3 regions of the Micromonospora sp. NPDC050276 genome follow, and region 1 is predicted to be linked to each of the others. Evidence: riboswitches for the same ligand, from Rfam matches in the RefSeq annotation. Region 1 holds a riboswitch; each other region holds the start of a gene.

Region 1 (9,738 bases):
TGGGTAACAACCAGATGGTGCACGCGCCACGTGCCGGCAAGCCGGTGCAGGTGTCCAGCATCAACACCATGCCGGTCGCCGGGTTCCGTAGACCCGGCTGATCCGCCTAGCGCCATACGACGGCCCCCGGTCAACCCGACCGGGGGCCGTCGTGGTTTGTCAGCGGGGCGCGCCCACCGGGGACGGCAGCAGCTGCACGTCGGCGAGATCGACGTACATGATCCGGTGACCGAACTGGATCTGCGCGTAGCGGTTCTCGCCGCGAATCACCGTCCAGTCACCGGGTGAGGAGCCGTCGAACGTGCTGGCCCGGTAGTACTCGCCGGCCAGCACCGCGCCGACGGCGTATCGCTGACCGGCGGCCAGCGTGTACTGCAGCGGCGAGATCGTCTGGTAGGGCACCCCGGCCGGGTACGCCGACTGCTCCGGGTACGCCCGTCCGTACACCGGGATGGTGGCCCGTCCGGGCTTCGGCGTGGCCACGACGCCGACGGTCCAACTGGCGGTCGGCGCGGACGCCGGGTTGTAGAACCAGGCCCGCTGCCCGAGGTACCAGATCGCCGTCCAGTCGCCCTGCCGCCCGGCGAGCGCGTACGTCTGCCCGGCAGACGCCCGGGCCCCGTGGTCCGACACGGCCATCGTGTTCGGGGTGCCGTCCGGGCGGAGCGCGACGTCGTTGACCAGCGGCGCGTCTGCGGACGGTGCGCTGCGCAGCACCACCGCCGAGGAGCCACGCGGCGCGCACGGCAGGCCCGCGGTGACGCAGCCGGTGAACGCCGGCTGGTTGGTGGTGTAGTCCGGGTCGATCCGGACCAGCCCGGTGGCCGGGGTGCCGGTGTCCAGCCGGGGTGCGTGCAGCAGGTCGAAGTAGTGCGTCCAGTCCCAGTACGGGCCCGGATCCCAGTGCATTCCTGGCACGGTCGAGGCGACGGTGCCGGGCACGTTGTCGTGGCCGATGATGTGCTGGCGGTCCAGCGGGATGCCCAGCCGCAGCGCCAGGTGCCGGACCAGCTTCGCCGAGGTCCGGTACATCGCCTCGGTGTACCAGGTGCCCTGCGCCGCGAAGCCCTCGTGTTCCAGACCGATCGACTTGGCGTTGACGTACCAGTTGCCGGCGTGCCAGCCGACGTCCTTGGTCCGCACGTGCTGGGCGATGTGCCCGTCGACCGAGCGCAGCGAGTAGTGCCAGCTCACGTAGGTCGGATCCTGGACGAGTTGCAGGGTGGTCGCCCAGCTCGCCTCGGTGTCGTGGATGACGATGTACTCGATCTTCTGCCGGGCGGGCCGGTCGGAGAGGTCGTGGTTGCCGTAGTCCCCGTCGCCGAACGCCTCGTAGGGCGCCGGGATCCATTCGCAGGAGATGGTGCGGGGGCACTCCACCCCGTCCGGGCGGGCCAGCCGGCGCAGGCCCAGCCGGTCCAGCCAGGAACGCTCGGGCCGTACCGCACGGGCCGGCAGGGTGATCCGCTGGCCGTCGTCGGTCACCCGGGACGCGCCCGCACCGATGGTGGTGAAGACCTCGTCGGCGAAGGCCGCGGCGGCGTCGGCGCTGTCCGCGCCGGAGTAGCGGGCCACCGCGCCGTACCAGGCCGCCGGGTCGGTGTCGGCGCCGAGCGGCGCCCCCAATTCCCGCTGGTACGCGCTCAGCAGCGCGGCACCACCCCGGATGTTGACGCCCACGTCGGCGCGCAGTGCCTCGGGTGCCGCGCCGGTCAGCGCGGCGGCGGCGTCTACGGTCTGCAACGCGGCGGTGGACGGCGCGGGGGTCTCGACCGGCCGGGGCGCGGGCACCCGGGCGGGGCGCGAATCGTCGCCACGGGGGTCCTCGGCGCCGGCGTCGTGGTGGCCGCGCCCAGGTAGGGCGGCCACGTGCCGGGCGTCGGTCAGGTGCATCGGGCCGTAGCCGCCGCTGGTGCTGGGTGTGCCGGCGTTGCTGTCCCAGCGGGACTCCAGATAGGAGACGCCGAGCAGCACGACGGGCGGTATCCCGTACTCGGTGGCCGCGGCGGCGTATTGCTGTTGGCGGTCGGTGGTGGGCGCGGCGGCGGCCGGGCCGACGGAGAGTGGCACCGTGGTCGTGGCGGCGACCACGGTGGCGGCGAGCAGGGCACGCCAGCCGGTCGACAGGGTGGGAGGGTGCATCGAACCCCCTAGATTCTCGCGGGCAGAGGTCAGGTCACCATCGCGCCGCCCGGGAACCCACGTCAATACCTTTCTATCTATCGAAGTATCTAGAAAGTATTCTTCACACACGGTCGGTGACCTCATCCGATCGGTACGGAGTGTCACGGCCGCACGGGTTGCGGATCGGTAACAAGCGTCTCTACTCTGGTCATTCGTCGGCCCGACAGCAGCTCCGCCCAGCCCGGGCGGTAACGGACCGACACCGCCGAGTCGTTTCCGAGCGAACCGGGGACCCAGGTCCCTCGGGGTGAATCCGCAGTCACTTGCGGTAGGGCGCCGACTTCCCGCCCGAACCCGTCAGCTAACCCGGTAGGCGGTCAGGAAGAAGGAGTACGGAACCCCGGTGGCACTCCATGCCCCGCGGCCGTCGTCCGAGCGGTCGGCATCAGCCGGCCCGGCGTCGATCGTGCCGCGCCCACGCTGGTCCCGCTTCACCACCGTTCTCGCCGCGCTGGCCGGCGTCGCCGTCGTCCTGACCGGCAGCGCCACGGCGGCCCACGCCGACCCGTCCGTCGCCGAGATCGAGCGCCAGATCGACGCCGACTGGAACAAGCTCGAACCGATCATCGAACGGCACAACGCCACCCGCACCGACCTCGCCGCGAAGCGCAAGCAAGCCGACGCGCTGGCCGCCCGGATCACTCCGCTGGAGCGCCAGGTCGACGCCGCGATGGACAAGGTCAGCGCCCTCGCCGTCCGCGCCTACAAGGGTGAGAACGTCTCGACCGTCAACGCGGTGCTGGGCAGCCGGTCGCCCAGCGAGGTGGTCGGCCAGCTCGAAATGCTCGACCGGTTTGCGCACAACCAGCAGAAGGACGTACGCCAGGTGGCCGACCTGCGCGACCAGTTGGCCGCGCAGAAGGCGCCACTGGACGAGATGGTGGCCCAGCTGGCCCGCACCGAGGCTCAGTTGGCGGCGAAGAAGAAGCAGATCAACGAAGAGATCGACCGCCTGCAGAAGCTGCGCCTCAAGGTGTACGGCAACGGCGGCGGCGGCCCGCTGCGCCCGGCGCCCTGCCCGGGTAGCTACCCCGGCGGCGCGGCGGGCACCGCGGTCAAGTTCGCCTGCGCGCAGATCGGCAAGCCCTACGTCTGGGGTGCCGAGGGCCCGAACTCGTACGACTGCTCCGGGCTGATGCTGGCCGCCTGGGCGAAGGCCGGCGTGTCGCTGCCGCACAACGCCGCCGCGCAAAGCCGGGTCACCAAGAACGTCAGTAGGGGTGACCTGCGCCCCGGCGACCTGGTCTTCTACTACAGCGACATCCACCACGTCGGCATGTACGTCGGCGGTGGCTGGGTGGTGCACGCCTCGCAGGCCGGTCAACCGGTCAAGATGAAGAAAGTCGACGACGGCCCGATCCACAGCTACGGCCGCCCCGGCTGACCTGGGTGACGAAAGGGCCCGTCGCGATCCGTCGCGGCGGGCCCTCGTCGTTCTCCGCGTCGCGCCTTATCGGGTGGGCCAGGTGCGCCAGTGCTGCCAGGCGCGGCTCGGAGTCGGCCCCCGCTGCCCCTGGTAGCGCGAGCCGTAGACCGCCGAGCCGTACGGGTGCTCGGCCGGCGAGGACAGCCGGAAGATGCAGAGCTGCCCGATCTTCATCCCCGGCCACAGGGTGATCGGCAGGTTCGCCACGTTCGAGAGCTCCAGCGTCACGTGACCGGAGAAACCCGGGTCGATGAATCCGGCGGTGGAGTGCGTGAGCAGCCCGAGCCGGCCCAGGGAGCTCTTGCCCTCCAGTCGGCCGGCGAGCTGGTCACCCAGCGAGATGACCTCCAGCGTCGAGGCGAGCACGAACTCGCCCGGGTGCAGCACGAACGGCTCGCCGTCGGGCACCTCGACCGCCGAGGTCAGGTCGTCCTGCTGCCTGGCGGGATCGATGTGGGTGTAGAGGTGGTTGTTGAAGACCCGGAACAGCCGGTCGAGTCGGACGTCGATGCTGGACGGTTGGACCAGGGTGGGCTCGAACGGCTCCAGGCCCAGCGTGCCGGCCTTGATCTCGGAGACCAGGTCGCGGTCGGAGAGCAGCATCGGACCACCATAGCCGCGTGGCCGAAAGTGACTGGATTCGGTGCCGGTGACCAGCGCGTCGAGGTCGCTGCTCGTACATTTGTTCGATAGAATGCCCGCATGGCTTCCTGGTCCGAATTCGCCGCCGACGAGCCCCGACTCGCCGACGGGATCCGCGTTCTCCTCCAGCAGTACGGGCCGGGCTTCGGCTACCTGGCCACGGTCCGTGCCGACGGCGGGCCCCGCGTCCATCCGGTCTCTCCGGTCATCACCGATGAGGGGCTGTTCTGCTTCATCATCGACTCTCCCAAGCGCCGCGACCTCGAACGTGACGGCCGTTACGCCCTGCACTCGTTCCCGCCGGAGGAGAGCGACGACGAGGCGTACGTGGCGGGGCGCGCCCGTCCGGTGACCGACCCGGTGCGGGTGGCGCAACTGGCGCAGACCGCCCGTGCCGAGCCGCAGGTCGACTGGCGGCTGTTCGAGTTCACCATCGACGTGGCGATGCTCACCCGCCGCGAGCAGCACACCGCAGGCATTCCGGGCCTCGCGCCGGGCCGGCCGGCCGTTCGGGTCTGGCTCGACCCGCACGCCCCGACGGCGGCGGCCACGCCACTCGCCGTACCGCAGACCCGCCCGACCCGCCGCAGCCGCGACGTCCAGTGCACGGCCGCCTGACCACGGCCCGAAGGTCATCGGTGCCGGCTCCGTCCTGACGGAGCCGGCACCGGGTGTACGCCCGGCCGCGCCCGGCCCCGCGCCCCGCCCACCGCGCATGATCAACTCGGTTTCGGTAAAACCGCGGTATCCCGACGCTCCGGATGCCCCGACGTCCAGGAAGTCGAGTGGATCAACCCGGGCGGGGCGGTACGCAACAGCCGCTGCCGGCGGGGGTACCTGGGTGCACGGGCTCGACGGCTCGGGTACAGTGGTGCCGCTTGCGGGTGTAGTTCAATGGCAGAACATCAGCTTCCCAAGCTGACAGTGCGGGTTCGATTCCCGTCACCCGCTCCAAACGAAAGGCCCTGGCCAGGACGTGAGTCCCGGTCAGGGCCTTCGGTGTTCCGAGGGCAACCATCAGGTGGCGTGCCATCAGTGGTGCCTCGCGACGGTCGTCAATCGCCCTCGAGCCCGCGGTACGTTCCGGACTCGTCGGCGGCATCGGCGAACTCCGCGAAATCCATGTTGGCGATGGTGAGGTTGTTCGAGATGTCCGCGTACCAGCGGGGCGGCACCCGGAAGGTGCGACCGGGCTGGCGGTTCAGGTCGACGGCGAGTAGCGGGCGTTCAACGTCGGTCATCGTGGTCGCGTCGGCGACGAACAGGTAGGGGAGCCAGTTCGCATCGCTTCTGGGAGCGTTTGCCTCAGCCCCCTACTGGTAGTCGGCGAAGATTCGACGGTGCACGCCATCGACGGTGACCGGGCCGCCGTGGGGAAGGATCCACTGCGGTCTGGTGTGGCCGAACGGGACGCCGACGCAGACGACTGCCTCGGGGTTGTAGCGGGCCACCATGTCGACGACCGTGTCGCGTTGCTGCTCCCGTAGCCGGGCCCGATCCGCCGCATCGGGTCGACGGGTGAAGTCGGAGACCGGCGGACGGGCGACCAGAACCGCGTCGACGGCGCTGAGGAACCCGCGTTCACCCAGTGACCGAACGATCCATCCGACCTCGCGCGCGGGAAGGAGCTCCTCCGACGTCTCGATGATCAGCACCCCGCCGCGCAGAACCTCTGGAGGGAACGGGAAGCGTCCCGCCGTCAGGATCCACTGGATGACCTCCAGGCAGCCACCCCAACTGCGGCCGGTAACGGCGCGACGCGGCCCGTACCAGCTCCACGGCTCCGTCGGTTCGCGATCCCCGAAGGACGTCAGCGCCTGCGGGTCGGCCCAGTCGATCCCGATGTCCTCGGACTCGCCCGGATCGGTAATCTCCAGTCGTTCCCCGGTGAGCAACGCCGCTCGCAGCGACCGGGCGTGGATGTCATCGACGGCGGGCCCGGGGCCGAGGTGCACCTGGGACGAGCCGCCGTAGAAGCTGGCGATGCCGAGGCCCCAGAGCCAGTGGTGCAGGTTGGTGTTGTCACTGGTGCCGAGGAACGGCTTCGGGTCGGCTCGGGCGAGGTCGGCGTCCAGGTGCGGGATGACCGTGATCTGGTCCTCGCCTCCGACGACGGCGAGAATGCCGCGCACCCGGGGATCCGCGAAGGCGGCGTTGATGTCGGCCGCACGCGCTGCCGCGGTCGCACCCACCTCGCGGGTGGTGGGGTATTCGACCGGAACAAGGCCGGTCAGGTCGGCGAGCCGTCGCATGGCCTGTTCGTGAATCCCGGGAAAGGCGCCGGCCGCGGCGAAGGACGGCGAGAGGACCGCGATCTTGTCCCCGGGGCGGGCCTTCCGAGGACGAACAAGTTCATGCTCCATGCCGAGATCCAATCGGGCTGCCCCGCCGTACGCATCTCATTTCGAGTCAGGTTCCAGGAGAATCACGGGTATCTCCCGCGTGGTCCGTTGTTGGTAGGCCGCGTACCCCGACCTGGCCGAAACCATCACGCGCCACAGGTGTGGGCGCTCCTCGGCGGTGGCGGGGTCACCCGCCCCGGGAATGGTTGAGGCCAGGCCGGCGCAGGTGCTGCCCGGATCGCACGCTGACCGTCAGGTCGAGGACCGGAACTCCTGGTGGCGTCGGAGGAGTTCCCGAAGCGCGCTGATCTCGGCAGCCAGTGCGGCCTGCCCCTGCTCGGTGATCCTGATCCAGGTCTTGGGCCTGCGGCCGTGGTAGCCCCGCTCGATCTGGATCAGGTCGGCCTCCTCCAGCACGGCAAGGTGTCGGGAGAGGTTTCCGGCGGTGAGTTCGAGCGCTTCGCGCAGGTAGGCGACCTCCACCCGTTCGGCCTCGGCCGCGATGGTGAGGATGCCGAGCCGGTTGCGTTGGTGGACGGTTTCGCTGAGGCCGTTCGTCGGGTGCCCGCCGTTGCCGGTGCTGCTGGCTTCCGCATTACTGCTCACGCCGACCTCTTGATCGTGTTGACGAGCGCGATGCCGCCGCCGACGAGCAGGACCGGTGCGGGCAGCAGCGCCGCCAGCAGGAAGCTGTAGCGGTTCAGGTCCCCCGGCTCGAAGTGCGCGGTCTGGAAGTAGACGTTGACGAGGACGACCGCTGCGGCGTAGGCCACGGCCACGATCGTCAGGCCACGGCTGCGTTCCAGTCGAGCCAGCACCAGTAGTCCCACCGCGATGACCAGATGCGGGAACATGCCGCGATTGGATACGCCCAACAGCGGGGTGGTCACCCAACTGGTCCCGGTCGAGATCACTGTCGCCGTGTTGAGCAACAGATACCGCAGCACGATCGGCAGCACGAGCCCGGCAAGGGTGCCCACGATGCCGGCGACGACGTACGGCCGAGCCGGAGTCTGGACGCCCACCCGCACACCATGCCACCGATACCACCAGAGGCTGAGCAGGTAGCCGCCGATGAGTGCCGCCAGCCAGTACCAGCCGAGGGTCGCCGAGCGTTCGAGGAAGTCCCCACCGAGGCCGGTCAGTGCGGGGTTGTCCGGCGTGGCGCGCAGGGCGGGCGGTTCGACCGACTCGACGTACAGGGGCGCGGCCACCGCCATCAGGAGACCGAACAGCAGGAGCGGCAACCAGTAGGCGTTTCGGGTGGCTCTGGTACGCCGCTGGAGGGCGGTCACCGACGCCAGCAGCTCTCCGGGTGTGTTTCCGCTGTTCGGCGCGGCGCTCGGTGATTCCGACACGATGCCCTCCAGGCCGTCTCGATTGCTGCTGCACTACCAATAGGTTTGCATTGCAAATCAATCTGCGCAAGAGGTTCGGTGGGGCGGCGACGCCGCGCGGGATCGACAGTGGTAGCTCCTGTTGAGCTCCGACACCAGCTAATGTCCGGATTGGAGGTGATCCGTGTTCACCGAGGCCTTTCCGATCGTGATGACACCTGACCTGCCACGACTGATCGCGTTCTACCGGGACGTGGTCGGCTTCGAGCTGACCTATCGGTTTCCGGACGAGGGTGCCCCGGAGTTCGTCGCCCTCCGCTTGGGCACCAGCGAGCTCGGCCTGGCCGCCAACCCGGAGGCTGGCGACCTGGCCGACTCGCACCGCTGGGAGTTGTGCGTCTACGCCGACGACTGCGACGCCGCCGTGGGTGCGTTGCGCACGGGCGGAGCGACGGTCACCGAGGAGCCGGTCGACCAGCCGTGGGGTGAGCGCTCGGCGCGGGTCACCGACCCCGACGGCAACCGGTTGCTGGTGCTGGCTCGGCTGTAGACATCCGCGCCGGGGAGGAGGACGCCGGGTCATCTTCTCCAGAACAGGAGATGGGTGACTCCGCTGGGGCTGGGCACCGACTCGAGGTGGAAGCGGTCGAGCAGTTCGGTGTGGCTGTCCCACAGACGCTCGCCTCGATGCAGGTCGACGGGTGCGACGGCGATGTGCATCGTGTCCACCAGGTCGGCCTCGAGGAACTCGCGGATGGTCGCCACCCCACCACCGAGGCGTACGTCCCGACCGGCGGCTGCCTCCTTCGCTCGGGCCAGCGCCTCGGCCGGGCTGGCGTTGAGGAAGTGGAACGTGGTGTCGGCCAGGGTGAACGACGGGCGCTCGTGGTGGGTGAGCACGAAGACCGGCGTGTGGAACGGCGGATTGTCCCCCCACCAGCCCTGCCAGTCGTGGTTCTCCCAGGGGCCACGCTGGGGGCCGAACTTGTTGCGACCCATGATCTCCGCGCCGATGTTGCACTCGGCGTCGCGGGTCAGGTAGTCGTCCAGGCCGCGCGTGCCACCCGGCTCGGTGCGATACACGAAGCTGGCGGTGGCGGCACGCCAGGAGAACATCGGGGTGGGGTCGGCGTGGCCGAAGGGCCGTTCCAGGCTCTGCCCCTCTCCGGTGCCGAACCCGTCGCGTGAAACGTTAAAGCACTGCACCCGAAACAGTTGCGGCATGGTGTCTCCTCTTTACGTCGATGGGCCGTTAATTCAGTTCGCGGTCACCGTCGGGCCGCCCCCGCTGCCCCGGTCGTCGAGCACGAGTGGGGCGCGGCCGCGCACCGCGTACCGGATGTGGGTGACCTGTGGGGTGGCGAGGACGCGGGTCGGCGTCAGCTCGACCGCCTCCCGGTCGCCCAGGTCGAGGTCCGCGTCGAACAGCCGCAGGCCGGTGCCGAGCACGACCGGTACGACGTGCAGCTCCAACTCGTCGAGCAGGCCGGCCTTGAACACCTGCCGCACCAGGCTGCCGCCCCCGGCCACGGCGACGTCCTTGTCACCGGCCGCGGCACGCGCCTGCTCGACGGCGCTGGCCACGCCATCGGTGACGTAGGTGAAGCTGGTGCCGCCTCCCCGCAGCAGCCGCTGACGGGGGCGGTGGGTGACGACGAAGACCGGTGCGCGGAACGGCGGTTCCTCGCCCCAGGGCACCTCACCTCCGTCGGCCATCCGGCGCCCCATCACGTACGCGCCCGCCGCGCCGAACGATTCGGCGATCACCTCGGAGTTGGTGTCCTGCTCCCCGCCGGCGAAGCCCTGC
Region 2 (9,738 bases), on a different contig from region 1:
GACGGGCCGAGCGGGCAGTGTCCCGCACACTGTCTCCGGCGTAGCTGACCGCCGAGAGCAGGTGTTCCCAGGCCTGGTCCGCGATCCGCTCCGGCTTGCTGCGGCGGTCCAGCAGGTTGGTTCCGAACATCGTGGTTACCTCCTCAGGTGCCGAAGCCGCCGGCCACTTCGGACTTCGGCGTCTTTCCAGCGCGTCACGGTTTCGCCTATCCCGCAGTGCCCCGCGTCGGCCGGGCGCAAACCCGACCGACGCGGAGCACCGACGCGTCAGAGCCCCATGACTCAGCGCGCCACCGACTCAGCGCACCGCCGACACGGCGACGCCTCGGGCGAAGTCGTCGTCATCGTCGTCATCGTCGTCTCCGCCACCGAAACCGCAGGCCAGGACGAGGGCGAGCAGAACGCCGACGCCGGCCAGCCCGGCAAGTCGCTTGATCATCGAAGATCCTCTCCGTCGCGGTAGGTGTCCCGGCCGATGCTAGGGCGCGTCGGCAACCGTTGGCGCGGATCGGGTCGTACGGCTGCGGGCGACACGCCGGTGGCACGCGGGGCGGGCGTACCTCATGGCCGGTTGTCGGGTGTGCCGGGTTCGGACCGCTACCCTGGTTCGGCGGCGCGTCGGTGACGACCGATCGCCGATGGTCAAATAACAAAAAGTCTTGAGTAATCAGATACTGAAAAGTACGGATATGGGCGGCTTTGTGGGGCGGGATCCGCGAATTGCTCATCCCGAGGGGTGGCGACCGAGGCCGTCGGAGGAATACTCTCGGTCGCGGCCCGCGTACTGATGAGGCGCCCGGGGGACGGGCGGGTGGAGGTGCTCGCGTGAGCCTGTCGATCGTGAAGTCGGTTCTGTCCGGTGGTGTCGTGGAGATCGCCCCACGGGGCGAGATCGACGTCGACACAGCGTACGAGGTGCGCGAAGCGATCGCGGAGGTGCTGGCCAAGGGCCGCCCCCTGCGCATCGAACTCAACATGAGGCTGGTCACCTTCATCGACTCGGTCGGCATCAGCGCCATGGTTGCCGGCTTCCAGACGGCCGAGGTCAGCGACGTCAAGCTGGTGGTCACCGAGCCGAGCCGGTTCGTGCACCGGCAGCTCTGGGTGACCGGCCTGCTCGGCCTGTTCGGTGCCCCGGAGCCCTACTTCGCCGGCGCCGCCACCCCCGAGGTGCTGCCCGGCGCCTGAGCGTCGGGCATCCCCGGTCAGGGCTGTTCGTCCAGGCCGGTCAGGTCGACGTCGGTCGCCTCGGTGACCGCTCGGATGGCCGTCACCGACGCGTACCCGGCGGCGAGCAACGCCACGTCCGTGCCGGGCTGCGCGGCCTGCCCCGGCTCCTCCAGAGACGTGCGGACGAAGCCGTGGCCGGATTCGGCCACCGTCATCTGCACCTGACCGAAGCTGGCCAGGGTGCCCCGACGCACCCCGCGCAGTTGCCCCTGTGGCAGGTCCGGGGCGTTCACGTTGAGCACGCTCTCCATCGGGGCGGAGGTCAACCGGGGGAGCAGGTCCAGGGCGACCCGCGCGGCGGTGCCCCAGTGCCGTTCGGCGTCGCGTACCCGGACGGAGGCGTCCACCGCGGCGCCACCGCTCGCGGCCGTCGCCTCGCCGGCCGAGAGCACGTCGAGGGAGACCGCCATCGCCCGGCAGCCGTTCGTGGCGGCGGTGAACGCGGCGCCCACCGTCCCGGAGTGCAGCACCGCCCGGCCGGCGTTGGCGCCCCGGTTGACACCGGAGAGCACCACCGACGGCGGTGGGCCGAACGCCCCGTGCAGGGCGATCAGGGTGATGAAGCCGGGGGAACCGGCGACCCCGTACGCCGGCACGCCCGCCAGGTCCGGTAGCGGATGGTCGTTCACGACGACCCGCCCGTCGCGTTCCATGGCGCTCATCGCGGCGCTGGTGCCGCTGGCCTCCTCCATCGGCGCGGCGACCACCACGTCCAGGCCGCGCTGCGCGGCCGCCCAGGCCAGTGCCTGGATGCCCGGCGCGGCGATCCCGTCGTCGTTGGTGATCAGCACCCGCAGGGTCATCGTTCGACCACCCGGTCGGCCAACTCGTCCGGGGTGGTGCGCTCCTGTTGTCGGCTGTCCGCCGGCACCAGCCGGACCCGGTCCACCAGGCCGGTGATCGAGTCCAGCCGCCCGGTGCCGAGGCCGTGCCGGGTCACGTTCAGCGCGCCAGCGGCGGCGCCGGTTCGGATGGCGGTTCGGATGTCCCCGCCCCTGGCCACGACGGCGGCCACCCCGGCGGTCATCGAGTCGCCCGCGCCGCGCGGGTCGGCAGCCTCCAGCCGAGGCATCTCGACCTCGAACAACTCGCCGTCGATGAGCGCCAGCGCCGGCTGGTCGGCGCGGCTCACCACCACCGTCTCGGCGCCGCCGTCGTGCAGCTCGTACATGGCCCGGGTCAGCTCCAGGCTGTCGTCGCTGCGGGCGCGGCCGTCGCGGATCAACTCCTCGTGGCTCACCTTGAGGAAGAACACCCCGCTCTCCAGCACCGAACCGAGATGGTCGCCGGAGAGGTCGACCACCACCCGGCCGCCGTTGGCGCCGAGGTCGGCGGCGAAGCGCCGGTAGAGGTCGGCCGGGACGAGCCACGGTTCGTTCGGCCCACTGAGGATGCTCACCGAGGCCCGCAGGCCCTCGCCGAGGGCCAGGTTGTACAGCTCGTCGATCTCGTGCCGGCTCAGCGGCTGCCCAGGAACGTCGACGATCTCCTGCCGGGAGCCCTCCCGGCGATCGTGCACGTACCCGCCGCTGCCCGAATCGCGGACCACCACCTTGAGGTCCACCCCCTCGCCGACCAGCAGTGGCTCCAACACCTGGCCGATCTCACCACCGAGGGCGGCGCAGAGCACCACGTCGACACCCAGGGACAGCACCATCCGGGCCTGCCAGACGCCCTGCCCGCCAGGGTGCAGGTGCAGCTCGGGGTGGTCGTTCGGCTGGTCGACGGTCACTGTCAGCTGTGGAGTGGGCGCGAAAACCATCACGTGCCCACTCATCGGTCGTCGCCGTTCATGCGGTCCACCCCTCCGGCACCGTCGGGTGAATCGGTGCTAATCGATTCTAATCGGATGGGAGGCGGCAGGGCGTCTCATCGGCCCGGTCCGTCGCGATGCTGAGGGCCGTCGGGCGTTGCCAGCCAGACATCGGTACGGGACGATCGTGCGACCAACGACGGCGGGAGACGGTGTGCTCAGCAGCGATACCTTCAGCTACACCGTCCAGGCCCGGTGCGCACCGGCCACGGCGGCAGCGCTGCTCAGCGACCTGACCCGGCAGGGCGAGCTGCATCCGCTGATCGTCCGGGTTCGTCGGGTGCCGCCCCGGCCCGGCGCGCGGGCCAGCTACACGATCAACGATCGGCTGGCCGCCGGCCCGCTGCGCTTCCGGACCACGTACCACGCGGACGTGCTGATCAGCGAGGCCGACGAGATCGTCATGGTGGCTCGCCAGTGGCCAGCCACCACGGTGCGCAACCACACCCGACTGCGCGCCGATCCGGACGGCCTGGTTCGCGTCGACGTCGAGATCACCCTGACCGCGCCGACCCCGCTGTTCCGGTACGCGTTCCGCCAGGCCCAGGCCGCCCACCTCGCGTTGGCAACCCGGCTGGGCGCGGCCCTCGACCGAGCCGGCAACCCCCCACCCTGACCCACCCCACCCCCACCCCCACCCCCGCGCCCCCGCGCCCCCGCGCCCACCGCGCCGATCTTGCGGTTTCGGTTGCCTATATCAGTGGGATGCCCCTTTTTGTCGGGACAGTAAGTGCAAGATCGCGGAGCAGTGGGGGGCGGGGCGGGGCGGGGCGGGGCAAGATCGCGGGGTGGGTTAGGCAACTGTCGCGGAGTTCGCGCCGCTGCGGCTTGGGCGGGTGGGTTGGGCAGCGCGCCGTCGGCCCCACGGCTTGTACGTGGACAGCACCGTCGCGATGATCATCAGGCTGGTCGACACGGCCGGCGCGATCACCAGGTCGGCGCGGTCCCGAGTGGGCAGGGCGGCACCCATCGCCGCGGCGTGGCGCAGGTTCGGGGCGAGCAGGAACAGCACCAGCCCGACCATCACCGTGGTGAGCACGAGCTTGACCAGCACCCAGCGGTGGCGCAGCAGGCCCCACGGGGTGAGCAGCGAACTGGCCACACCGATCAGCCAGACCAGGACGCTCAGCGGCGCGAACAGCACCGTACCGACCAGCGCCGTGACCGGATAGACCGTTGCCGGGTCGGCCCCGCGCTGCACGGCGATGCCGAGGGTGAGCAGCACCAGGTCGGTGCCGAGCCAGCCCAGCGAGGTGACCAGGTGCAGGGTGAGCAGCGCTTTGCGGGCGGTGGGTCGGATCCGAGGCATACCGCGATGCTGCCCGGCGACCTCGGCCGGGTCGTCCGACGGCCGACGACATCCGGGGTACGCCCGGCGACGTAGCCGGGTCGCGCGTTCATGATCGAGACGACGTCACTGCTGTCGGGGTATCCCGTCGCGCGGATACCCCGACACCAGTGCTGGTGGCTCTAGTAGACCGACAGGTGCACGTGGTTCGTGTGGTCGGTGGACGGGGTGCCGTTGGCCCCGCTGTACGACTTCCAGCCACTGCTGGGCAGCCAGATCTGTTTGAACCAGATCACGTAGAGCACGGCGAGCCGGTCCGCGTTGCGGATGAAGTACGCCGCCAGGTTGTTGCCGTAGGTCTTGTCGCCGCCGGTGGCGACCCCGCCGAAGCCGTTCTTCTGCGCCGCGAAGTCGCAGGCCCGGCCCTTCGGGTGTTCACCGGAGCCGCCGGGGCGGTGGCAGGAGACGTACCGGGTGAAGCCGGCGACCTTGGCCTGGTTGAGCGCGTGCAGGGTACGCGGGGTGATGCAGCCGTTGGCCGGCGTGGGGTCGTTGACGCTGCACGACTCGGACGGCCAGGAGCCGTCGGAGTTGCGCGGCGCGGCCGTCGCGTTGGCGGCGGAGGTGCCCCGGTTGGAGCCGCTGTCGGTGGTGGTCTGCGGCTTGGGTGCGGTGGCCACGGTCAGGGCCCGTTCGGCCTGCTCCTTGCGCTTGGCCATCACCGCGACCTGCTTGCGCTGTTCGTTGATCTCGCCGTCCAGGGCGGCCCGGGTGCGGTTGGCCTGGTCCTTGCTGCTCAACAGGTCGCGCAGCACCCGGTCCTCGTTGGCGGCGACCGCGTCCAGCGCGGCTGCCCGGTCCATGAAGCCTTCCGGAGTGTTGCTGTTGAGCAGCGCCGACATCGTGCCGAGTCGACCGGTGCGGTACGCCACTTCGGCGATCTCGCCGACCTTGCCGTTGCGCTGATCGAGCTCGACCTCGATGGCCTTGAGCCGGGTGGTGAGCTGCTGCTGCCGTTGCACGGAGGTATCCAGGGCGCGCTTCGCGTCCAGGTAGCCCTTGCTGGCCGCCTCGAGTTGGGCGCGCAACGCCGGGGTGCCGCCCTCTTCGTCGGAGTCGGGTGCGGCGGCCCGCAGGCCGGTCGGGGGAGCGGCCGAGGCGGTGCCGGCCGGGAGCGCGACGCTGAGGGTGAACATCGCGACGATCAGGGCCGCCAGTCTGGCGGCGGGGGGTCGTGCTGGTGCCACTGCGCATGTCCTTCCGTCAGCCGCCGACCGGGTTAGCTGACGGGTTCGGGACGGAAGATCCCTACCGCTGACGCGGATGCACCCCAGGAACGTGGTTCCCCGGTTCGCCCAATCGAGCGATTAGGCGGCGACCGCCACCGGCGCCGGGAGGGCGCCGCCTGGTGGTGGCCGGGACCGAGCTTACCGGTGCCACTGGGGCGGCTGCAGCGAATGTGACGGACGGTGCGTGCGTCATCACCGAAAATGGCGATGGGAGCTGAGGAAGTTCCGTCACCACTCGATAGAGCCGCATGCCCCGGTGCCGGCGCCGGGCTCGATCTGCAACGTCGCGTGCTCGATGCGGAAGTCGTCGTGTAGAGCCGTACGCGCCGCGGTGAGCACCGCGCCGACCTCCGCGCCGGGTGCCATGGTCAGGTGGGCGGAGGCCACCTCCATGCCTGAGGTGAGCGTCCAGACGTGCAGGTCGTGCACCTCGACGACACCGGGAACCGCAGCCAGGCGGTCGTGTACGGCGGTCACCTGGAGGTGCTCCGGGGCGGCCTGCACCAGGATGCGGATGGCGGCGCGGGCCAGCCGCCAGGTGCGCGGCAGGATGAACACGCCGATGGCGACCGCGACCAGAGGATCGGCCCACCACCAGTCGGTGACGGCGATGAGCAGCGCCGCGCCGATGACGCCGAGCGAGCCGAGCAGGTCGCCGAGCACCTCCAGGTAGGCGCCCTGGAGGTTGATGCTCTCCCGGGCCCCGGCGCGCAGCAGGGCGAAGGCGGCGATGTTCGCGAGCAGGCCGAGGACGGCCACCACGAGCATCGGGCCGGCGATGACCTGGTGCGGGTCGCCGAAACGGCGGATCGCCTCGATCACCACGTAGATCGCGACGCCGGAGAGCAGGACGGCGTTGGCCAGCGCGGCGAGCACCTCGAGCCGGTAGAGCCCGAAGGTGCGCTGCGGGTCGCCGCTGGCCCGCCGGGTCGCCGTGATCGCGGCGAGCGCCATCCCGATGCCGAGCACGTCGGTGAACATGTGCCCGGCGTCGGAGAGCAGGGCGAGCGAGCCGGTGTGCAGGGCGACCACCGCCTCGACCACCATGAGGGTGGCGAGCAATCCGAACGCCGCCCAGAGTCGACCCCGGTGTTGCTGTGCGGCATTGGCGACGGACCCATGGTGGTGGTCATGACCTGCGCCCACGTGAATCACCTTCCGCCGCCGGTCGGGACCCGATCAAATGTATGCTCACATCGCTATGTGTGCAAGTGTACGGGCTGCGCCTCCCGACGGCGGCGGCCCGCACGCATCAGCCGGTCGGGTCGATCGTGGTGAGGCGCTGGGTGGCCCGGGAGAGCGCCACGTACAGGGTGCGTACCCCGGCGCCCGGATCCGCCCGGATCTCGCTCGGGGCGACCAGCACCACCCCGTCGTACTCCATGCCCTTGGCCTCCAGGCTGGTCACCACCTGCAACCTCGGCGCGCCGAGCGCGCCGAGCCAACCGGCGACCTCGTCGCGGCGCGGAACCGGCGTGATCACCCCGACCGTGCCCTCCACCTCGGCCAGCAGGCCGGCGGCCGCCTCCACGGTCGCGGTCTCCAACCCCGTCGCGGGCACCACCAGCTCGACCGGCTCGACCCCGGTGGAACGGACCGCGGTCGGCAGCGGCAGGTCAGGGTAGAGCCGGCGGATCTCCGCCGCGGCCACCGCGAAGATCTCCGCCGAGTTGCGGTAGTTGGTGGTGAGCGTGAAATCGTGTCGCTTGCGCCGGCCCAGCGCATGGTCGCGGGCTCGGGTCAGCTCCTCCGGATCCCCGGTCCACGCGGTCTGTGCGGGATCGCCGACCACGGTCCAGGAGGCCAGCCGACCGCGCCGACCGATCATCCGCCACTGCATGGGCGAAACGTCCTGCGCCTCGTCCACCACCACGTGCGCGTACTCCCGGTAGTCCTCCGGGCGTTCCCGGGCCGCCGCGCGGGCCGCCCGCTGGCGGTCGCCGAGGGTGCTCAGCTCGCGGACGCCGCCCGCGAGCTGGAACGGGTCGCGCCGCGCGCGGGCCGGCTGCACGGGCTTACCCAGCAGCGCGTCCAGCTCGTCCAGCAGGGCCACGTCGGCGATGGTCAGCCCGGCCGAGTCCAGGTTCCGGTACGCGGCGTTGAGCAGCCGGATCTCCGCCGAGGAGAGGATTCCCCCGGCGTAGCGGCGCAGCCGGTCCGGCTGGGCCAGCCAGCCGAGCACGTGCCGGGGATGCAGCCGGGGCCACCACGCCTTGAGAAACTCCCGAAACTCCGACCGCTCGGCGATCTCCGCCTCGAAGGCCGGTTGCTCCGGCAGTCGACCGATGCCCACCTCACGGGCCTGCGCCCAGAGCGCGGCGAACACCCCGTCGAAACCGGCCCGGCGGACCTCGTTGCGCCGCGCGCCCCGTTGCAGCGCTCGGTCGCGGATCCGGTCCAACGCGGCCCGGTCCAGCCGCAGCAGCGTGCCCCGGTAGAGCAGCCGCAGCTCACCCGGGCCACCCGGCACCGCGTCGCGGGCCGCCCGCTCCAGCACCCGGCGCATCCGCAGCGAGCCCTTCACCGCCGCCACCTCGGGCGGGTCGGTGCGGGTGGCGGTCATCCCCGGGAAGAGCGTGCCCAGCGAATGCAGGGTCGCGGTGTCCTCGCCGAGCGACGGCAGCACGGAGCCGATGTACTCGACGAATACCGCTGACGGGCCGACCACCAGGATGCCGCCGCCGGCGTAGCGGCTGCGGTCGGAGTAGAGCAGGAACGCGGCCCGGTGCAGGGCGACCGCGGTCTTGCCGGTGCCGGGGCCGCCCGCGACGATCGTCACCCCGGAGCCGGGCGAGCGGATCGCCTCGTCCTGCTCCCGCTGGATGGTCGCCACGATGTCCCGCATGCCCCGGCCGGTGGCCTTGGACAGGGTGGCCAGCAACGCGCCGTCGCCGACGACCGTCATCCCCTCCGGGGCGGCGGTCGGGTCCAGCAGGTCGTCCTCGATCCGGGTGACCCGCTCGGCGCGGGACTGGATCGTGCGGCGCCGCACCACGTCCAGCGGCTGCGCCGGGGTGGCCTGGTAGAAGGCGGCGGCGGCCGGCGCGCGCCAGTCGACGACCAGCGTGCTGGCGTCCTCGTCGCGGATCCCGAGTCGTCCGACGTGCAGCACCTGACGGTCGCGCAGATCCAGCCGGCCGAAGACCAGCCCCTCATGCTCGGCGTCCAGCGTGTGCCGTCGTTGCGCCGCGTGGAAGACCATCGCGTCGCGCTCGACCAGCGCACCGAACGTACCCACCCGGGCCATCCGGTAGCCGTCGCGCTCGGCGCGGACGGCCGACCGCCGCAGTTCGGCCAGTCGGGCGTACACCCGGTCGAGGTGTCGTTGCTCGACGGCGATCTCCTGCTCCAGGCCGGTCTGGTCGGTCAACGCACGCTCCTTCAAGGGTCGCCGGCAGGCGGCGGGAACCGCGCGGGCCAACCGCAGAAGGGTACGGCCCCGGGTCCGACCCGCCGCGCCCGAGGTGCGGGAACGTGCTCAGACACTCGTCGCGGCGGCGGCGGCGGCGGTGGCGGTGGTGGCGGCGGCGGTGGCGGGCGGGTGGGCCGGCGGTGATTCGGCGAGCACCCGTCGCACCACGCCGGTGAGCGCGGCGTTGACCTCGTCCGGGCGCTCCATCATCAGCATGTGTCCGGCACCTGGGCAGACGGTCAGCTCGGTGGCCGGCAGCACCGCCGCGATCGACTCGGCGCACGGTGGCGGAGTCAGCCGGTCCCGGTCGCCGACCAGGGCGGCGGCCGGCAGGTGGGCCAACGCGGCCAGGGTGTCCAGTCGGTGCTGGGTGCCGATGGAGGCGCGGAACCCGCCGATCGAGCGCAACGAGGCACGAGCCACCGCAGACGTCACCAATCGGATGTCGGCCGGCTCGCAACGGTCACCGAAGAGCATCCACCGGATGCTGGGTCGCAGCGCGGTCAGCAGTGCGCGGGGAGCCCGCCACGAGCCGCACCGGGCCAGCACGCCCGCCCCGGTCGTCTCCGCCAGCCGGATCAACCGGGCGATCCGCGGCGAGAGCCCGTAGACGGTGTGCGTGTGCCCCTCGGCGGTGGTCGACACGAAGACCAGTCCGGCGGTACGGGCGGCGAAATGCGTGGGGTGGCGGTGGGCGTACTCCATG
Region 3 (9,738 bases), on a different contig from region 1:
TAGGATTCGATCGTCGCGAGCAACCCCGTCTGCACGAAAGATCGGAGCGCCATTTCCATGGCCACCACCGCGCTGGTCGACCCCGACACGGGCCTGACCCAGGCGCAGCTGGCCGCTCGGCACGGGCTACGGGTCGCCGGTGAGCGACCCAGCCTCGTCGAGTACAGCCGCCGACTATGGGCCTACCGGCACTTCATCGCCGCGTACGCCAATGCCAAGCTCGTCGCCTCGTACAGCAACGCCAAGCTGGGTCAGCTCTGGCAGGTGCTCACCCCGCTGACCAACGCGGCGGTCTACTACCTGATCTTCGGGGTGGTGCTGGCACAGAACAGCATCCCGAACTTCATCGCCTACCTGACGACCGGGCTGTTCATCTTCAACTTCACCCAGAGCGCGGTCCTGGCCGGCACCCAGTCGATCAGCAGCAACCTGGGGCTGATCCGGGCGCTGCACTTCCCCCGGGCCAGCCTGCCGCTGTCGACGACGATGACCCAGTTCCAGCAACTGCTGGCGTCGATGGTGGTGCTGATCGGCATCGTGCTGGTCACCGGCGAGCCGCTCACCTGGGAGTGGTTGCTGCTGATCCCGGCCCTGCTGCTGCAGGCGGGGTTCAACGCGGGTGTGGTGCTGCTGGTGGCCCGCCTGGGCTCCAAGTCGAGCGACCTGAAGCAGGTCATGCCGTTCATCATGCGCACCTGGATGTACGGCTCCGGTGTCCTCTACAGCGTCAGCCTCTTCGAGCGGCTGCCCGGCTGGGCCACGACGCTGGTCCAGTACAACCCGCTGCTGGTCTACATCGAGCTGGCGCGGTACACGCTGCTCGAGGAGGCACCGCTGCTCAACGAGTCGCTGACCCAGCTCTGGCTGGTCGGCGCCGGTTGGGCGCTGGTGGCCGGCATCGGCGGTTTCATCTACTTCTGGCGCGGCGAACAGGAGTACGGCCGTGGTTGAGCACTTCGACGCCGCCACCGCGGCGAGCGCGACGATGACCCGGACGCAGGAGCGCATCCCGACCGTGGTCGTGGACGACGCGCACATCATCTACCGGGTGCACCAGGGCGCCGCCGGTGGCACCACGCCGGTGGCCGCGCTGCGCCGACTGGTCAAGCGCACCCACGCGCCGAACGTCCGGGAGGTGCACGCGGTCAAGGGCGTCTCCTTCACCGCGTACCGGGGCGAGGCGATCGGGCTGATCGGCAGCAACGGCTCCGGCAAGTCCACCATCCTGCGGGCCATCGCCGGCCTGCTGCCGGTCAACCGGGGCGCCATCCACACCCAGGGCCAGCCGTCGCTGCTGGGCGTGAACGCCGCCCTGCTCAACGACCTCTCCGGGGAGCGCAACGTCGTCCTCGGGTGCCTGGCCATGGGCATGCACCCCGACGAGGTGGACAAGCAGGCCGCCGGGATCATCGACTTCTCCGGGATCAACGAGCGGGGTGACTTCGCCAGTCTGCCGATGCGGACGTACTCGTCCGGCATGGCGGCCCGGCTGCGGTTCTCCATCGCCGCCGCCAAGAAGCACGACGTGCTGCTCATCGACGAGGCGCTCGCCACCGGCGACAAGGGCTTCCGCAAGCGCAGCGAACAGCGGGTGCGGGAGCTGCGCGAGGGCGCGGGAACGGTGTTCCTGGTCAGCCACCAGCTCTCCTCCGTACGGGACACCTGCGAACGGACGATCTGGCTGGAATCGGGCGTCATCCGGATGGATGGCCCCACCGACGAGGTCATCCGGGCTTACGAGGCGTACGCGAACAGCAAGTAGAGTTCCGGCGAACGTCCGGCATCGACACGGCACCTGAGGACCGCGTCGCCCACGTTGGGGCGACGCGGTCCGCGCGTTAAGGTTCATTCCGTCGCCGCTCGGGCGGAACCTTCCGTTAACGCATCCCTGAGAGTGAGGATCCGGCAATGACGCAGGACCAGACCACTGGCCCGGACGCCGAAGCGGAGACCCCGACGCCGTGGCGGCCCGCGCGGACAGTGGCGGTGGTCCTGGCCGGCGGCACCGGGACCCGGCTGGGCCTGGGCATCCCGAAGCAGCTGCTGAAGATCGCCGGTAAGCCGATCATCGAACACACCCTGGCGGTCTTCGAGGCGGCACCGGAGATCGACGAGATCATCGTGCTGATGGCGACCGGCCACGTCGAGGACGCCCAGCAGATCGTCGAGAAGGCCGGCCTGCGCAAGGTCACCAAGGTGATCGAGGGTGGCGACACCCGCAACGCCACCACCCGGATCGCCCTGGACGCGGTCGGCCCGGAGGACTGCAACATCCTCTTCCACGACGCGGTGCGCCCGCTGCTCAGCGGCCGGATCGTGCGCGAGTGCGTGAACGCGCTCTGGACCTACGAGGCCGTGGACGTGGCCATCCCCTCCGCGGACACGATCATCCAGGTCGACGACAACGACTGCATCACCGACATCCCGGTGCGCTCCCGCCTGCGCCGGGGCCAGACCCCGCAGGCGTTCCGCTCCCCCACCATCCGGGAGGCCTACCGGATCGCCGAGGACGACCCGGACTTCGCCGCCACCGACGACTGCGGCGTGGTGCTGCGTTACCTGCCCGGCACCCCGATCAAGGTGATCGACGGCTCGGACGAGAACATCAAGGTCACCCACCCGGTCGACGTGCACCTCGCGGACAAGCTCTTCCAGCTCGCCGCTGCGCAGGCGCCCCGGCTGACCGACCACCGCAGCTACAGCGAGGAGCTGACCGGCCGCACCATCGTCGTGTTCGGCGGCAGCTACGGCATCGGCCACGAGCTGACCGAGCTGGCCCGACGCTACGGCGCCCAGGTCTTCCCGTTCAGCCGCTCGAGCACCGGCACCCACGTGGAGCGGGCCGAGGACGTCGAGGCCGCGCTGACGACCGCCTTCGAGGCCACCGGCCGGATCGACCACGTGGTGGTCACCGCCGGCATCCTGGAGAAGGGCGCCCTCGCCGAGATGGACGAGGAGACCATGGACCGGCTGCTCCAGGTCAACTTCGTCGGCCCGGTGACCATCGCCCGCCAGGCCCTTCCGTACCTTCAGCAGACCAAGGGCCAGCTGCTGCTCTACACCTCCAGCTCGTACACCCGGGGCCGGGCCCGCTATGCGCTCTACTCCGCCACCAAGGCCGCCCTGGTCAACCTCACCCAGGCGCTCGCCGACGAGTGGGCCGACGTCGGTGTCCGCGTCAACTGCATCAACCCGGAGCGCACCGCCACCCCGATGCGGACGCGGGCCTTCGGCGAGGAGCCGGAGCACACCCTGCTCGCCGCAGAGGCCGTCGCGCAGTCGTCGCTGGACGTGCTGATCTCCGACCTGACCGGTCAGGTGATCGACGTACGCCGGGCACCCGGCGACGGGTCCACGCCGAGCGTGCCGGCCCAGTCCGGGCCGGGTCGGGTCGAGGTGCCGGCCGGCGCGCCGTCCCCGAACTGACGCCGACGGCTGCGGAACCACGAACGGAGCGACATGCGCGGCGACCTGGTCCGAAAGCTGGCCGCCCGGTGCCTAACCACCGGATTGGCCGTGCTGGCCTTTGTCGTGCTGACCCTCAGCGGCGCCACCGGCTGGGGGTTGGCGCTGGCCGTCGCCGCGCTGGCCGCCGCGGCCGCCGAACAGCGGATCCGGCCCAGCGCCGACCTGGTGGCGGAAACGACGTTGATCGCCGCCGCGATCCTGGTCGGTTACTCCCGGCGGCTGGACGACGGGCTCGACCTCGCGTTGGTCGCCACCGCACTGGTCCTGCTGGGGCTCGTGCTGCTGGTGGGGCCGCTGCGCACCGCCGGCAACCTGGAGATCCGGGCGGCCAACCTGCCGGTACGCGCCTGGACGCCGCTGATCGCCGACCGGCTCGGCACGGCCCTACTCGGGTTGCTCGCCGCCGTGGCGCTCGCCGCCGCGCTCGCCCTGCCGGCCGGCGTGGCGCTGGCCGCCAGCCTGCTGGTCGGCGGGTGCGCCGGTGTGGTCGCACTGGACCTGGCCCGGCGGCGGTTCCGACCGAAAGCCGGCGGCGGGCCGGTGGCCGGTGCGCTGCGCCGACACCAGCCGGAGTTCCTGCTCTACTTCTCCGCGCCTCCCGGGTCGGAGTACCAGGTCACCATGTGGCTGCCGTATCTGGAACGGATCGGCCGGCCGTTCCTGGTGCTGGTGCGCGAGCCGGAGTTCCTGGGCCCGATCGCGGCGGCCACCGACGCGCCGGTGGTCTACTGCCCCACCCTGCGGGCGATGGACGAGGCGTTGGTGCCGAGCCTGCGGGTGGCGTTCTACGTCAACCATGGGGCGAAGAACAGCCACTGCATCCGCTTCACCCAGCTCACCCACATCCAGCTGCACCACGGCGACAGCGACAAGGCACCGAGCGCCAACCCGGTGTCGGGGATCTTCGACCGGATCTTCGTGGCCGGACAGGCCGCGATCGACCGGTACGCCCGCGCCGGGGTGCGGATCCCGGCGGACAAGTTCGTGGTGGTGGGTCGCCCGCAGGTCGAGTCGATCCAGGTACGGTCCGAACCGGCACCGGGGATGGCGCACCCGACGGTGCTGTACACCCCGACCTGGACCGGGCACCACGCCGACGCCGACTACTGCTCCCTGCCGGTGGCCGAGGGGCTGCTGCGTCGACTGCTGGAGCGCGGCGCGACGGTGATCCTGCGGGCCCACCCGTACACCGCGCAGAACCCGGCCTCGGCACGCCAGTTGGGCCGGCTGACCGAGGTACTCGTCGCCGACCGGGCCCGCACCGGTCGCCAGCACGTCGTCGGTGCGGCGGCTCGCGAGCTGAGCCTGACCGAGTGCGTGAACCGGTCGGACGCGCTGGTCTCCGACGTGTCCGGAGTGATCTCGGACTACCTCTACTCCGGCAAACCGTACGCGGTCACCGACATGGGCGACGAGGGCGACCAATTCATCGAGCGGTTCCCGCTGGCCGCGTCGGGTTACGTGCTGCGGCGGGATCTGTCCAACGTGGACGATGTGCTGACCGCGCTGCTGGACACGGACCCGCTGGCCGCGGAGCGCTGGGCCACCCGCCGCCGCTACCTGGGTGACTTCCCGGCCGACTCGTACGCGGAGGCGTTCCTGACCGCCGCCCGCCGGGAGCTCGCGCCCGCGCAGACACTGACCGCGTCCGCACCGGCATAACGTGCTCAGCGGTACGGGTCGAGCAACTCCAGCACCACCGCCGGATCCTCCACGTGCGCGTTGTGCCCGAGACCGGGCAGCGTGGCGACGGGTACGCCGTACTCCTTGAGCTGCTCGTCGGTGACCATCGGATCGTTCTCCCCGCGCGCCAGCAGCACCGGCACGTCGGTCGCCGCCAGCAGCCCGGTCAGGTCGGGCTCGCCGACGGCGAACGCGGTCGGGTCCATGGCGAGCCGCCAGCGGCCGTCGACCTGGCGCAGCCCGGCGTCCACGACCGGGTGGTCCGGCGGAACCAGGCCGGCGAGTCCGGAGACGCGCAAATAGCGGCGAGCCGCCTCGGTGCGGCTGGCGAACCAGCTCACCGGGCGGGCGGCGACCTCGGCGGCGCGGGTCAGCTCCGCGGGCGACCAGATCGCCTTGATGCCCAACCCGACCACCGCGTCCACCGGGGCTCCGGCGTCGCGGGCGGCCAACGCCAGGCCGACCACGCCACCCAGTGAGTGCCCGAGCACGACGAGCCGGTCGTCGGGGGCGAGGGCCTGCGCGATCCGCTGGGCGAAACCCGCGAAGGAGTACGACGGCAGCGGTGGCGCCCAGCCGTGGCCGGCGAGGTCCGGTGCCAGCCACCGCCCGGGCCAGTGCTGCTCAAGGTGCGGCGCCCAGGGCAACCACACGTCACCGGTCGCCCCCATGCCGTGCAGCAGCAACAGGACCGGCCTACGGCCGCCGTGACCACCCGAATTCTCCACCACGGCCGCAGTCTCCCACGGTTCACGGCCTGGTACGAGAGCCGTCATCCGCGCCACCGCCGAGACCTGGAGATCCACTGTAGAGTTCGCGCCCGGACTCGGCGGCGAAGACACCGCGGGCGCCGGCTCCTTGTGGGAGACGGCGCCCGCGGCGGTCAGCGTGCCTGGCTGGGTCAGGCGGAGTAGCCCCGGCTGGTGATCCAGTTGGCCAGGTCGATGGTGGTGATCCAGTACGACGGGTCGGCCGGGTTCGCCGAGTCGGCGATCCGCACGGTGCGACCGTTGTCCTTGTAGCCCACCACGGCGATGTAGTGCCCGCCGCCGTAGGAGTGCCAGCCGCCGTCGGTGTCGGTGGCGTCCCCGACGACGTTGGCCACCACGCCCCGGCCGTCGGTGATGGCCTTCACGACGTCGGCCTGGAGCTGGTCCATCTGCGCCGGGCTGGGCGCGCCGGGGAACATCCGGGTGCGGTACGGGGAGCCCTTCACCTCGGCGTTGAGCACCCGGGTGGTGTCCGCGGCCGAGTTGGTGCCCATCTCGGTGGTGCCGAGTTCGGCGCCGAGCTCCTCCTGGGTGCGGTCGATGCCGGCGGCGCTGAGCGCGTTGCGGGTGGCCGCCGGGCCGCAGTTGTAGTAGGTGTTCTGCGCCTCGTAGTCGTAGTCGAGCACCTTCGTCGCCGGCGGCTTCGGCCGCTCCGCCTTGCGGGTGAGGTCCGGGTTGCTGCTGGCCTTGGCGGCGGGCGAGGCGGCGCTGGTGGCCGGGGCGGCCGTGGTCGGCGCGGCGCTGGCCGAGGGGGACGCGTCCCGAACCTCGCCGCGGGAGGCGGCGACGTCGCTGCGCATCTCGGCGACCGTGGTCACGGTGCGCTGGCCGGCCGGGGCGTCATCGGCCGTGGTGAGCAGGGCGCCGGTGGTCGTGGCGATCGCGAGGGCCGCGGCGGAGGCGGCAACGATCTGATACGGGCGCTCGGTGGCGAGGCGGCGGAGCTGACGCTGCAGGGTGTGCTTCACGGGGTCCTCCACGGATCGGGGGGGAGAGCGGCACACCGGGGCCGGACCGGTATCCGGGCAGGCGCCAGCGCGCGGACCGTTGGTCCGCGGATGGTGAACCGCTCAGGGGAACGCCCGGCGCGGCCGGGCGGGAAAGGCGATGACCCGGGGGGTCAGCTCACCGTCACTGGACGAATGAGCGGGTGCACCGCCACGCCGTGGAGGCGAGGGAACAACCGAGGGGTGGAAAGGTGCTGCACGAGGGGTTGACTCCTTCCAACACCGCCTACCGGGTTAGCTGACGGATTCGGGCGGGAAGATCGCCCTACCGCGGGCCGTGGCTCGCGGATTCACCCCAGACTTACTGATGGGTCCCCGGCTCGTTGATCACGATTAAGCGGGTCGACGCGGCGTCGCCTCTTGCGATCGGTTACCGCATCGGACGGCACGACACTACTGGCGTCCGTGCGCCCTGCCAAGCCAGGTTCACCTGCGTAAACCCGAATTGGCGCGACAATTTCTGCGCGTTTTGCCGATGATGTGACTCGATGGGACAACCGGTTACGGTGACGCCTGCGGGCGACAACCGGACAGGCCGCAGAGAACGCGGCCACAATCACGGGAACAATGACGCCGCTCGCGCCGGACGTCCGATTTCACCAAGTCGTGACCGGCCTCACATCACGGATCGGGCTCAACCCACCCGGGCCGGGCGCCACCGTGCCACGACGGCGGGACGCAACGCCCCGGCCACCTTCCGGCCAGTGGGCACCGGGGTCGGGCGCAGCCGGGCTGCCGCCGCGTACGCCTCCTCGGCGAGGGTGCGCCGCGACTCGGCGGCCAGCTCCGCGTCGCGCCAGGCGGCCCGCTCACGGCTCGCGGCCACCTGGTAGTCGGCCAGCCGCGCGTCCCGGATCACCCGGCTGATCAACACCTCCTGCTGCACCGGGTGGAGGCGGGGATCCCAGCCGTGCCGGTGTCCGAACACGTCGCCAAGCTGTGCCATGGTCAGGTCACCCCGCCAGTACGCGGCCATCGCCGCGCGGTGCAGATAGCGCTCCCGGGCGGCGTACTCGGCGGGGGTGTGCGGGGTCTGCGGGGTGGGCAGCGCCCCGGCACCCGCGAAGCGACGCGCGGCGGCGTCCGCCTCGTCGTACCCGATCCAGGCCCGCTCCACCTGCTCCTGAGCGGTCAGCCAGGCGGCGCGTCGCCGCCGGGCGGTGGTGGCCGCGCCGGCCGCGGCGACGGCCACCTCCTCGGCGTAGCGGCGCAGGTCCACGGCCTCGGCAGCGGCCACCTCCCGAGCGGTGGGCGCGGTCGGGAGCGGGTCGTCCGTGCACCGGTCTCGGTCGGGGCGGGCCACCAGCACGGTGAGCAGGCCCAGGGTCAGCAGGATCAGGGTGGACCAGATGGCGGCGGCCTGCGGCACCTCGGTCACGAACTGGTAGAAGACGACGGTCTCCATGGTCGGCACCTCGAAAGGAGAGCAGTGCGATGGGAGCCGCACCGGCCAGCGGGCCACGGTGGGCCACGGGTCGGCGGGGTGCGGAGTGGGTGGGTCGACAGCGTGCGGCGACGGGACGATCGTCCCGGTGGCTCAGCGCCCGGGTGGGGCCCGAGGCGCCGGACGGCTCGCGGCGTCGCCGAGGGGCAGCCGGTCAGACTCGGTCGCACCGAGCGGCAGCGCCCCGGCCACGATGGTGCCCTGGTCGGCGAGGTGCGCCGCCGACGCGTCGACCGACGGTGCCGGAGCGGACCGCTCGGCGGACCGCTGTGGGATGACCGGGGCCGACCGGGCCGCACCTCGCACCTCGATCTGCCGGCAGGACGCCGCCACCGACCCGGCGGCGACGAGGGCCGGCACCGCGCTCGGGGTGGGGACCGGGCTCGGGGTGGGTGCGGCGGCCGTGGCCGGGCCCGCGCCGAGCGCCAGGGCCGCGACGACGGCGAGGCTGGTCAGCATCCGGGTCGCCCAGCGCGCCACCCACCACAGGGGACAGGTGAACGCGACCGGAAGCACGTCCCCACGCTACCGTCGCACCGACCCGGGCGCACCGACCACGGGCGTGTCGGAACACGCCGCGCCGACCCCGTTGACCAGGGTGGACGCTGTCAGCGCGAGTCGACGTACGGTGATCGACCGGCGGTCCGACCGACCTCGTCGGCGGGGCCGGCCTCGGCCTTTGTGTCCCGTGCGTCGTCGTTGCCGGCGCCCCGCGAGCCGGCCGTGCGTTGCCGGGGGACGGACGCCGGGCGGACCGGTCGGCGCGGCGCGAGCCGGCGCATCATCGGGGTCTCCACGAAGCGGTGCAGCAGCCCGGCGAGGGTCAGATTCACCAGCAGGAAGCCGAGCACCACGGCCGGGCCGCGCCAGCCCGGGAAGCCGGTCCCCCAGTCCCCGCTCCAGCGCAGCACGCTCGTCATCACCAACACGTGGACCAGGTAGAAGGCGAACGAGACCTCACCGAGCCACACCAGCGGCCGGGACCGCCACGGTGAGCGCCGACCCCGCACGTCCGCGTCCGCGGCGGCGGTGATCACCAGCAGGTACGCGACGGCGAGCAGGGTGGTCCACAGCTCGGCGCGGATCCACTGCGCGGCCGCCACCCAGGCGGCCAGGAAGATCCCGCTGGCCACGGCCAGGCCGGGACCTCGCCAGAGGCCCCGGCGCATCAGCTCGGCCGCCACCGCGCCCAACCAGAACTCCAGTGACCGTACCGGTGGGAAGATCTGGGTGAACCACCACCGACTCACCTCCGGCACCAGCTCCTGGGCCGGCCAGAGCGCGAGGATCAGCAGCGGCAACGCGACGATCAGCGCCCAGAGCAGCTTCGGCCGGGCCCGGCGCAGCAGCGGCAGCGCCAGTGGCA

What was found. Region 1 has a riboswitch for cyclic di-AMP ahead of ACIBF8_RS15255 (NlpC/P60 family protein). Riboswitches for the same ligand answer to the same signal wherever they lie in the genome.
Region 2: it holds a riboswitch for cyclic di-AMP, as region 1 does, so the genes downstream of both, ACIBF8_RS13335 (coiled-coil domain-containing protein) here and ACIBF8_RS15255 (NlpC/P60 family protein) in region 1, are expected to answer to the same signal.
Region 3: it holds a riboswitch for cyclic di-AMP, as region 1 does, so the genes downstream of both, ACIBF8_RS04395 (C39 family peptidase) here and ACIBF8_RS15255 (NlpC/P60 family protein) in region 1, are expected to answer to the same signal.

What each region holds. Positions count from the first base shown of each region.
Region 1 covers NZ_JBITJA010000006.1:259,692-269,429, forward strand. Annotated here, with positions in the region: gene ACIBF8_RS15245 (NlpC/P60 family protein) at 1-101, shown strand, start outside; gene ACIBF8_RS15250 (N-acetylmuramoyl-L-alanine amidase) at 160-2,142, opposite strand; cyclic di-AMP (ydaO/yuaA leader) riboswitch at 2,378-2,514, shown strand; gene ACIBF8_RS15255 (NlpC/P60 family protein) at 2,528-3,568, shown strand; gene dcd (dCTP deaminase) at 3,635-4,213, opposite strand; gene ACIBF8_RS15265 (pyridoxamine 5'-phosphate oxidase family protein) at 4,313-4,870, shown strand; tRNA gene ACIBF8_RS15270 (tRNA-Gly) at 5,133-5,206, shown strand; partial or broken gene ACIBF8_RS15275 (DUF6924 domain-containing protein) at 5,308-5,529, opposite strand; gene ACIBF8_RS15280 (LD-carboxypeptidase) at 5,566-6,615, opposite strand; gene ACIBF8_RS15285 (nitroreductase/quinone reductase family protein) at 6,652-6,810, opposite strand; gene ACIBF8_RS15290 (transcriptional regulator) at 6,847-7,200, opposite strand; gene ACIBF8_RS15295 (hypothetical protein) at 7,197-7,952, opposite strand; gene ACIBF8_RS15300 (VOC family protein) at 8,116-8,481, shown strand; gene ACIBF8_RS15305 (dihydrofolate reductase family protein) at 8,511-9,155, opposite strand; gene ACIBF8_RS15310 (dihydrofolate reductase family protein) at 9,189-9,738, opposite strand, start outside.
Region 2 covers NZ_JBITJA010000005.1:410,280-420,017, reverse strand. Annotated here, with positions in the region: gene ACIBF8_RS13370 (hypothetical protein) at 1-130, opposite strand, end outside; gene ACIBF8_RS13365 (hypothetical protein) at 299-439, opposite strand; gene ACIBF8_RS13360 (STAS domain-containing protein) at 826-1,188, shown strand; gene surE (5'/3'-nucleotidase SurE) at 1,206-2,033, opposite strand; gene ACIBF8_RS13350 (PfkB family carbohydrate kinase) at 2,030-3,007, opposite strand; gene ACIBF8_RS13345 (SRPBCC family protein) at 3,198-3,659, shown strand; gene ACIBF8_RS13340 (hypothetical protein) at 3,837-4,352, opposite strand; gene ACIBF8_RS13335 (coiled-coil domain-containing protein) at 4,514-5,578, opposite strand; cyclic di-AMP (ydaO/yuaA leader) riboswitch at 5,584-5,715, opposite strand; gene ACIBF8_RS13330 (cation diffusion facilitator family transporter) at 5,849-6,766, opposite strand; gene ACIBF8_RS13325 (HelD family protein) at 6,873-8,990, opposite strand; gene ACIBF8_RS13320 (alpha/beta fold hydrolase) at 9,099-9,738, opposite strand, start outside.
Region 3 covers NZ_JBITJA010000002.1:252,534-262,271, reverse strand. Annotated here, with positions in the region: gene ACIBF8_RS04420 (ABC transporter permease) at 58-951, shown strand; gene ACIBF8_RS04415 (ABC transporter ATP-binding protein) at 986-1,762, shown strand; gene ACIBF8_RS04410 (D-ribitol-5-phosphate cytidylyltransferase) at 1,909-3,426, shown strand; gene ACIBF8_RS04405 (CDP-glycerol glycerophosphotransferase family protein) at 3,460-5,130, shown strand; gene ACIBF8_RS04400 (alpha/beta fold hydrolase) at 5,136-5,882, opposite strand; gene ACIBF8_RS04395 (C39 family peptidase) at 6,053-6,901, opposite strand; cyclic di-AMP (ydaO/yuaA leader) riboswitch at 7,137-7,278, opposite strand; gene ACIBF8_RS04390 (hypothetical protein) at 7,563-8,333, opposite strand; gene ACIBF8_RS04385 (hypothetical protein) at 8,466-8,888, opposite strand; gene ACIBF8_RS04380 (acyltransferase family protein) at 8,981-9,738, opposite strand, start outside.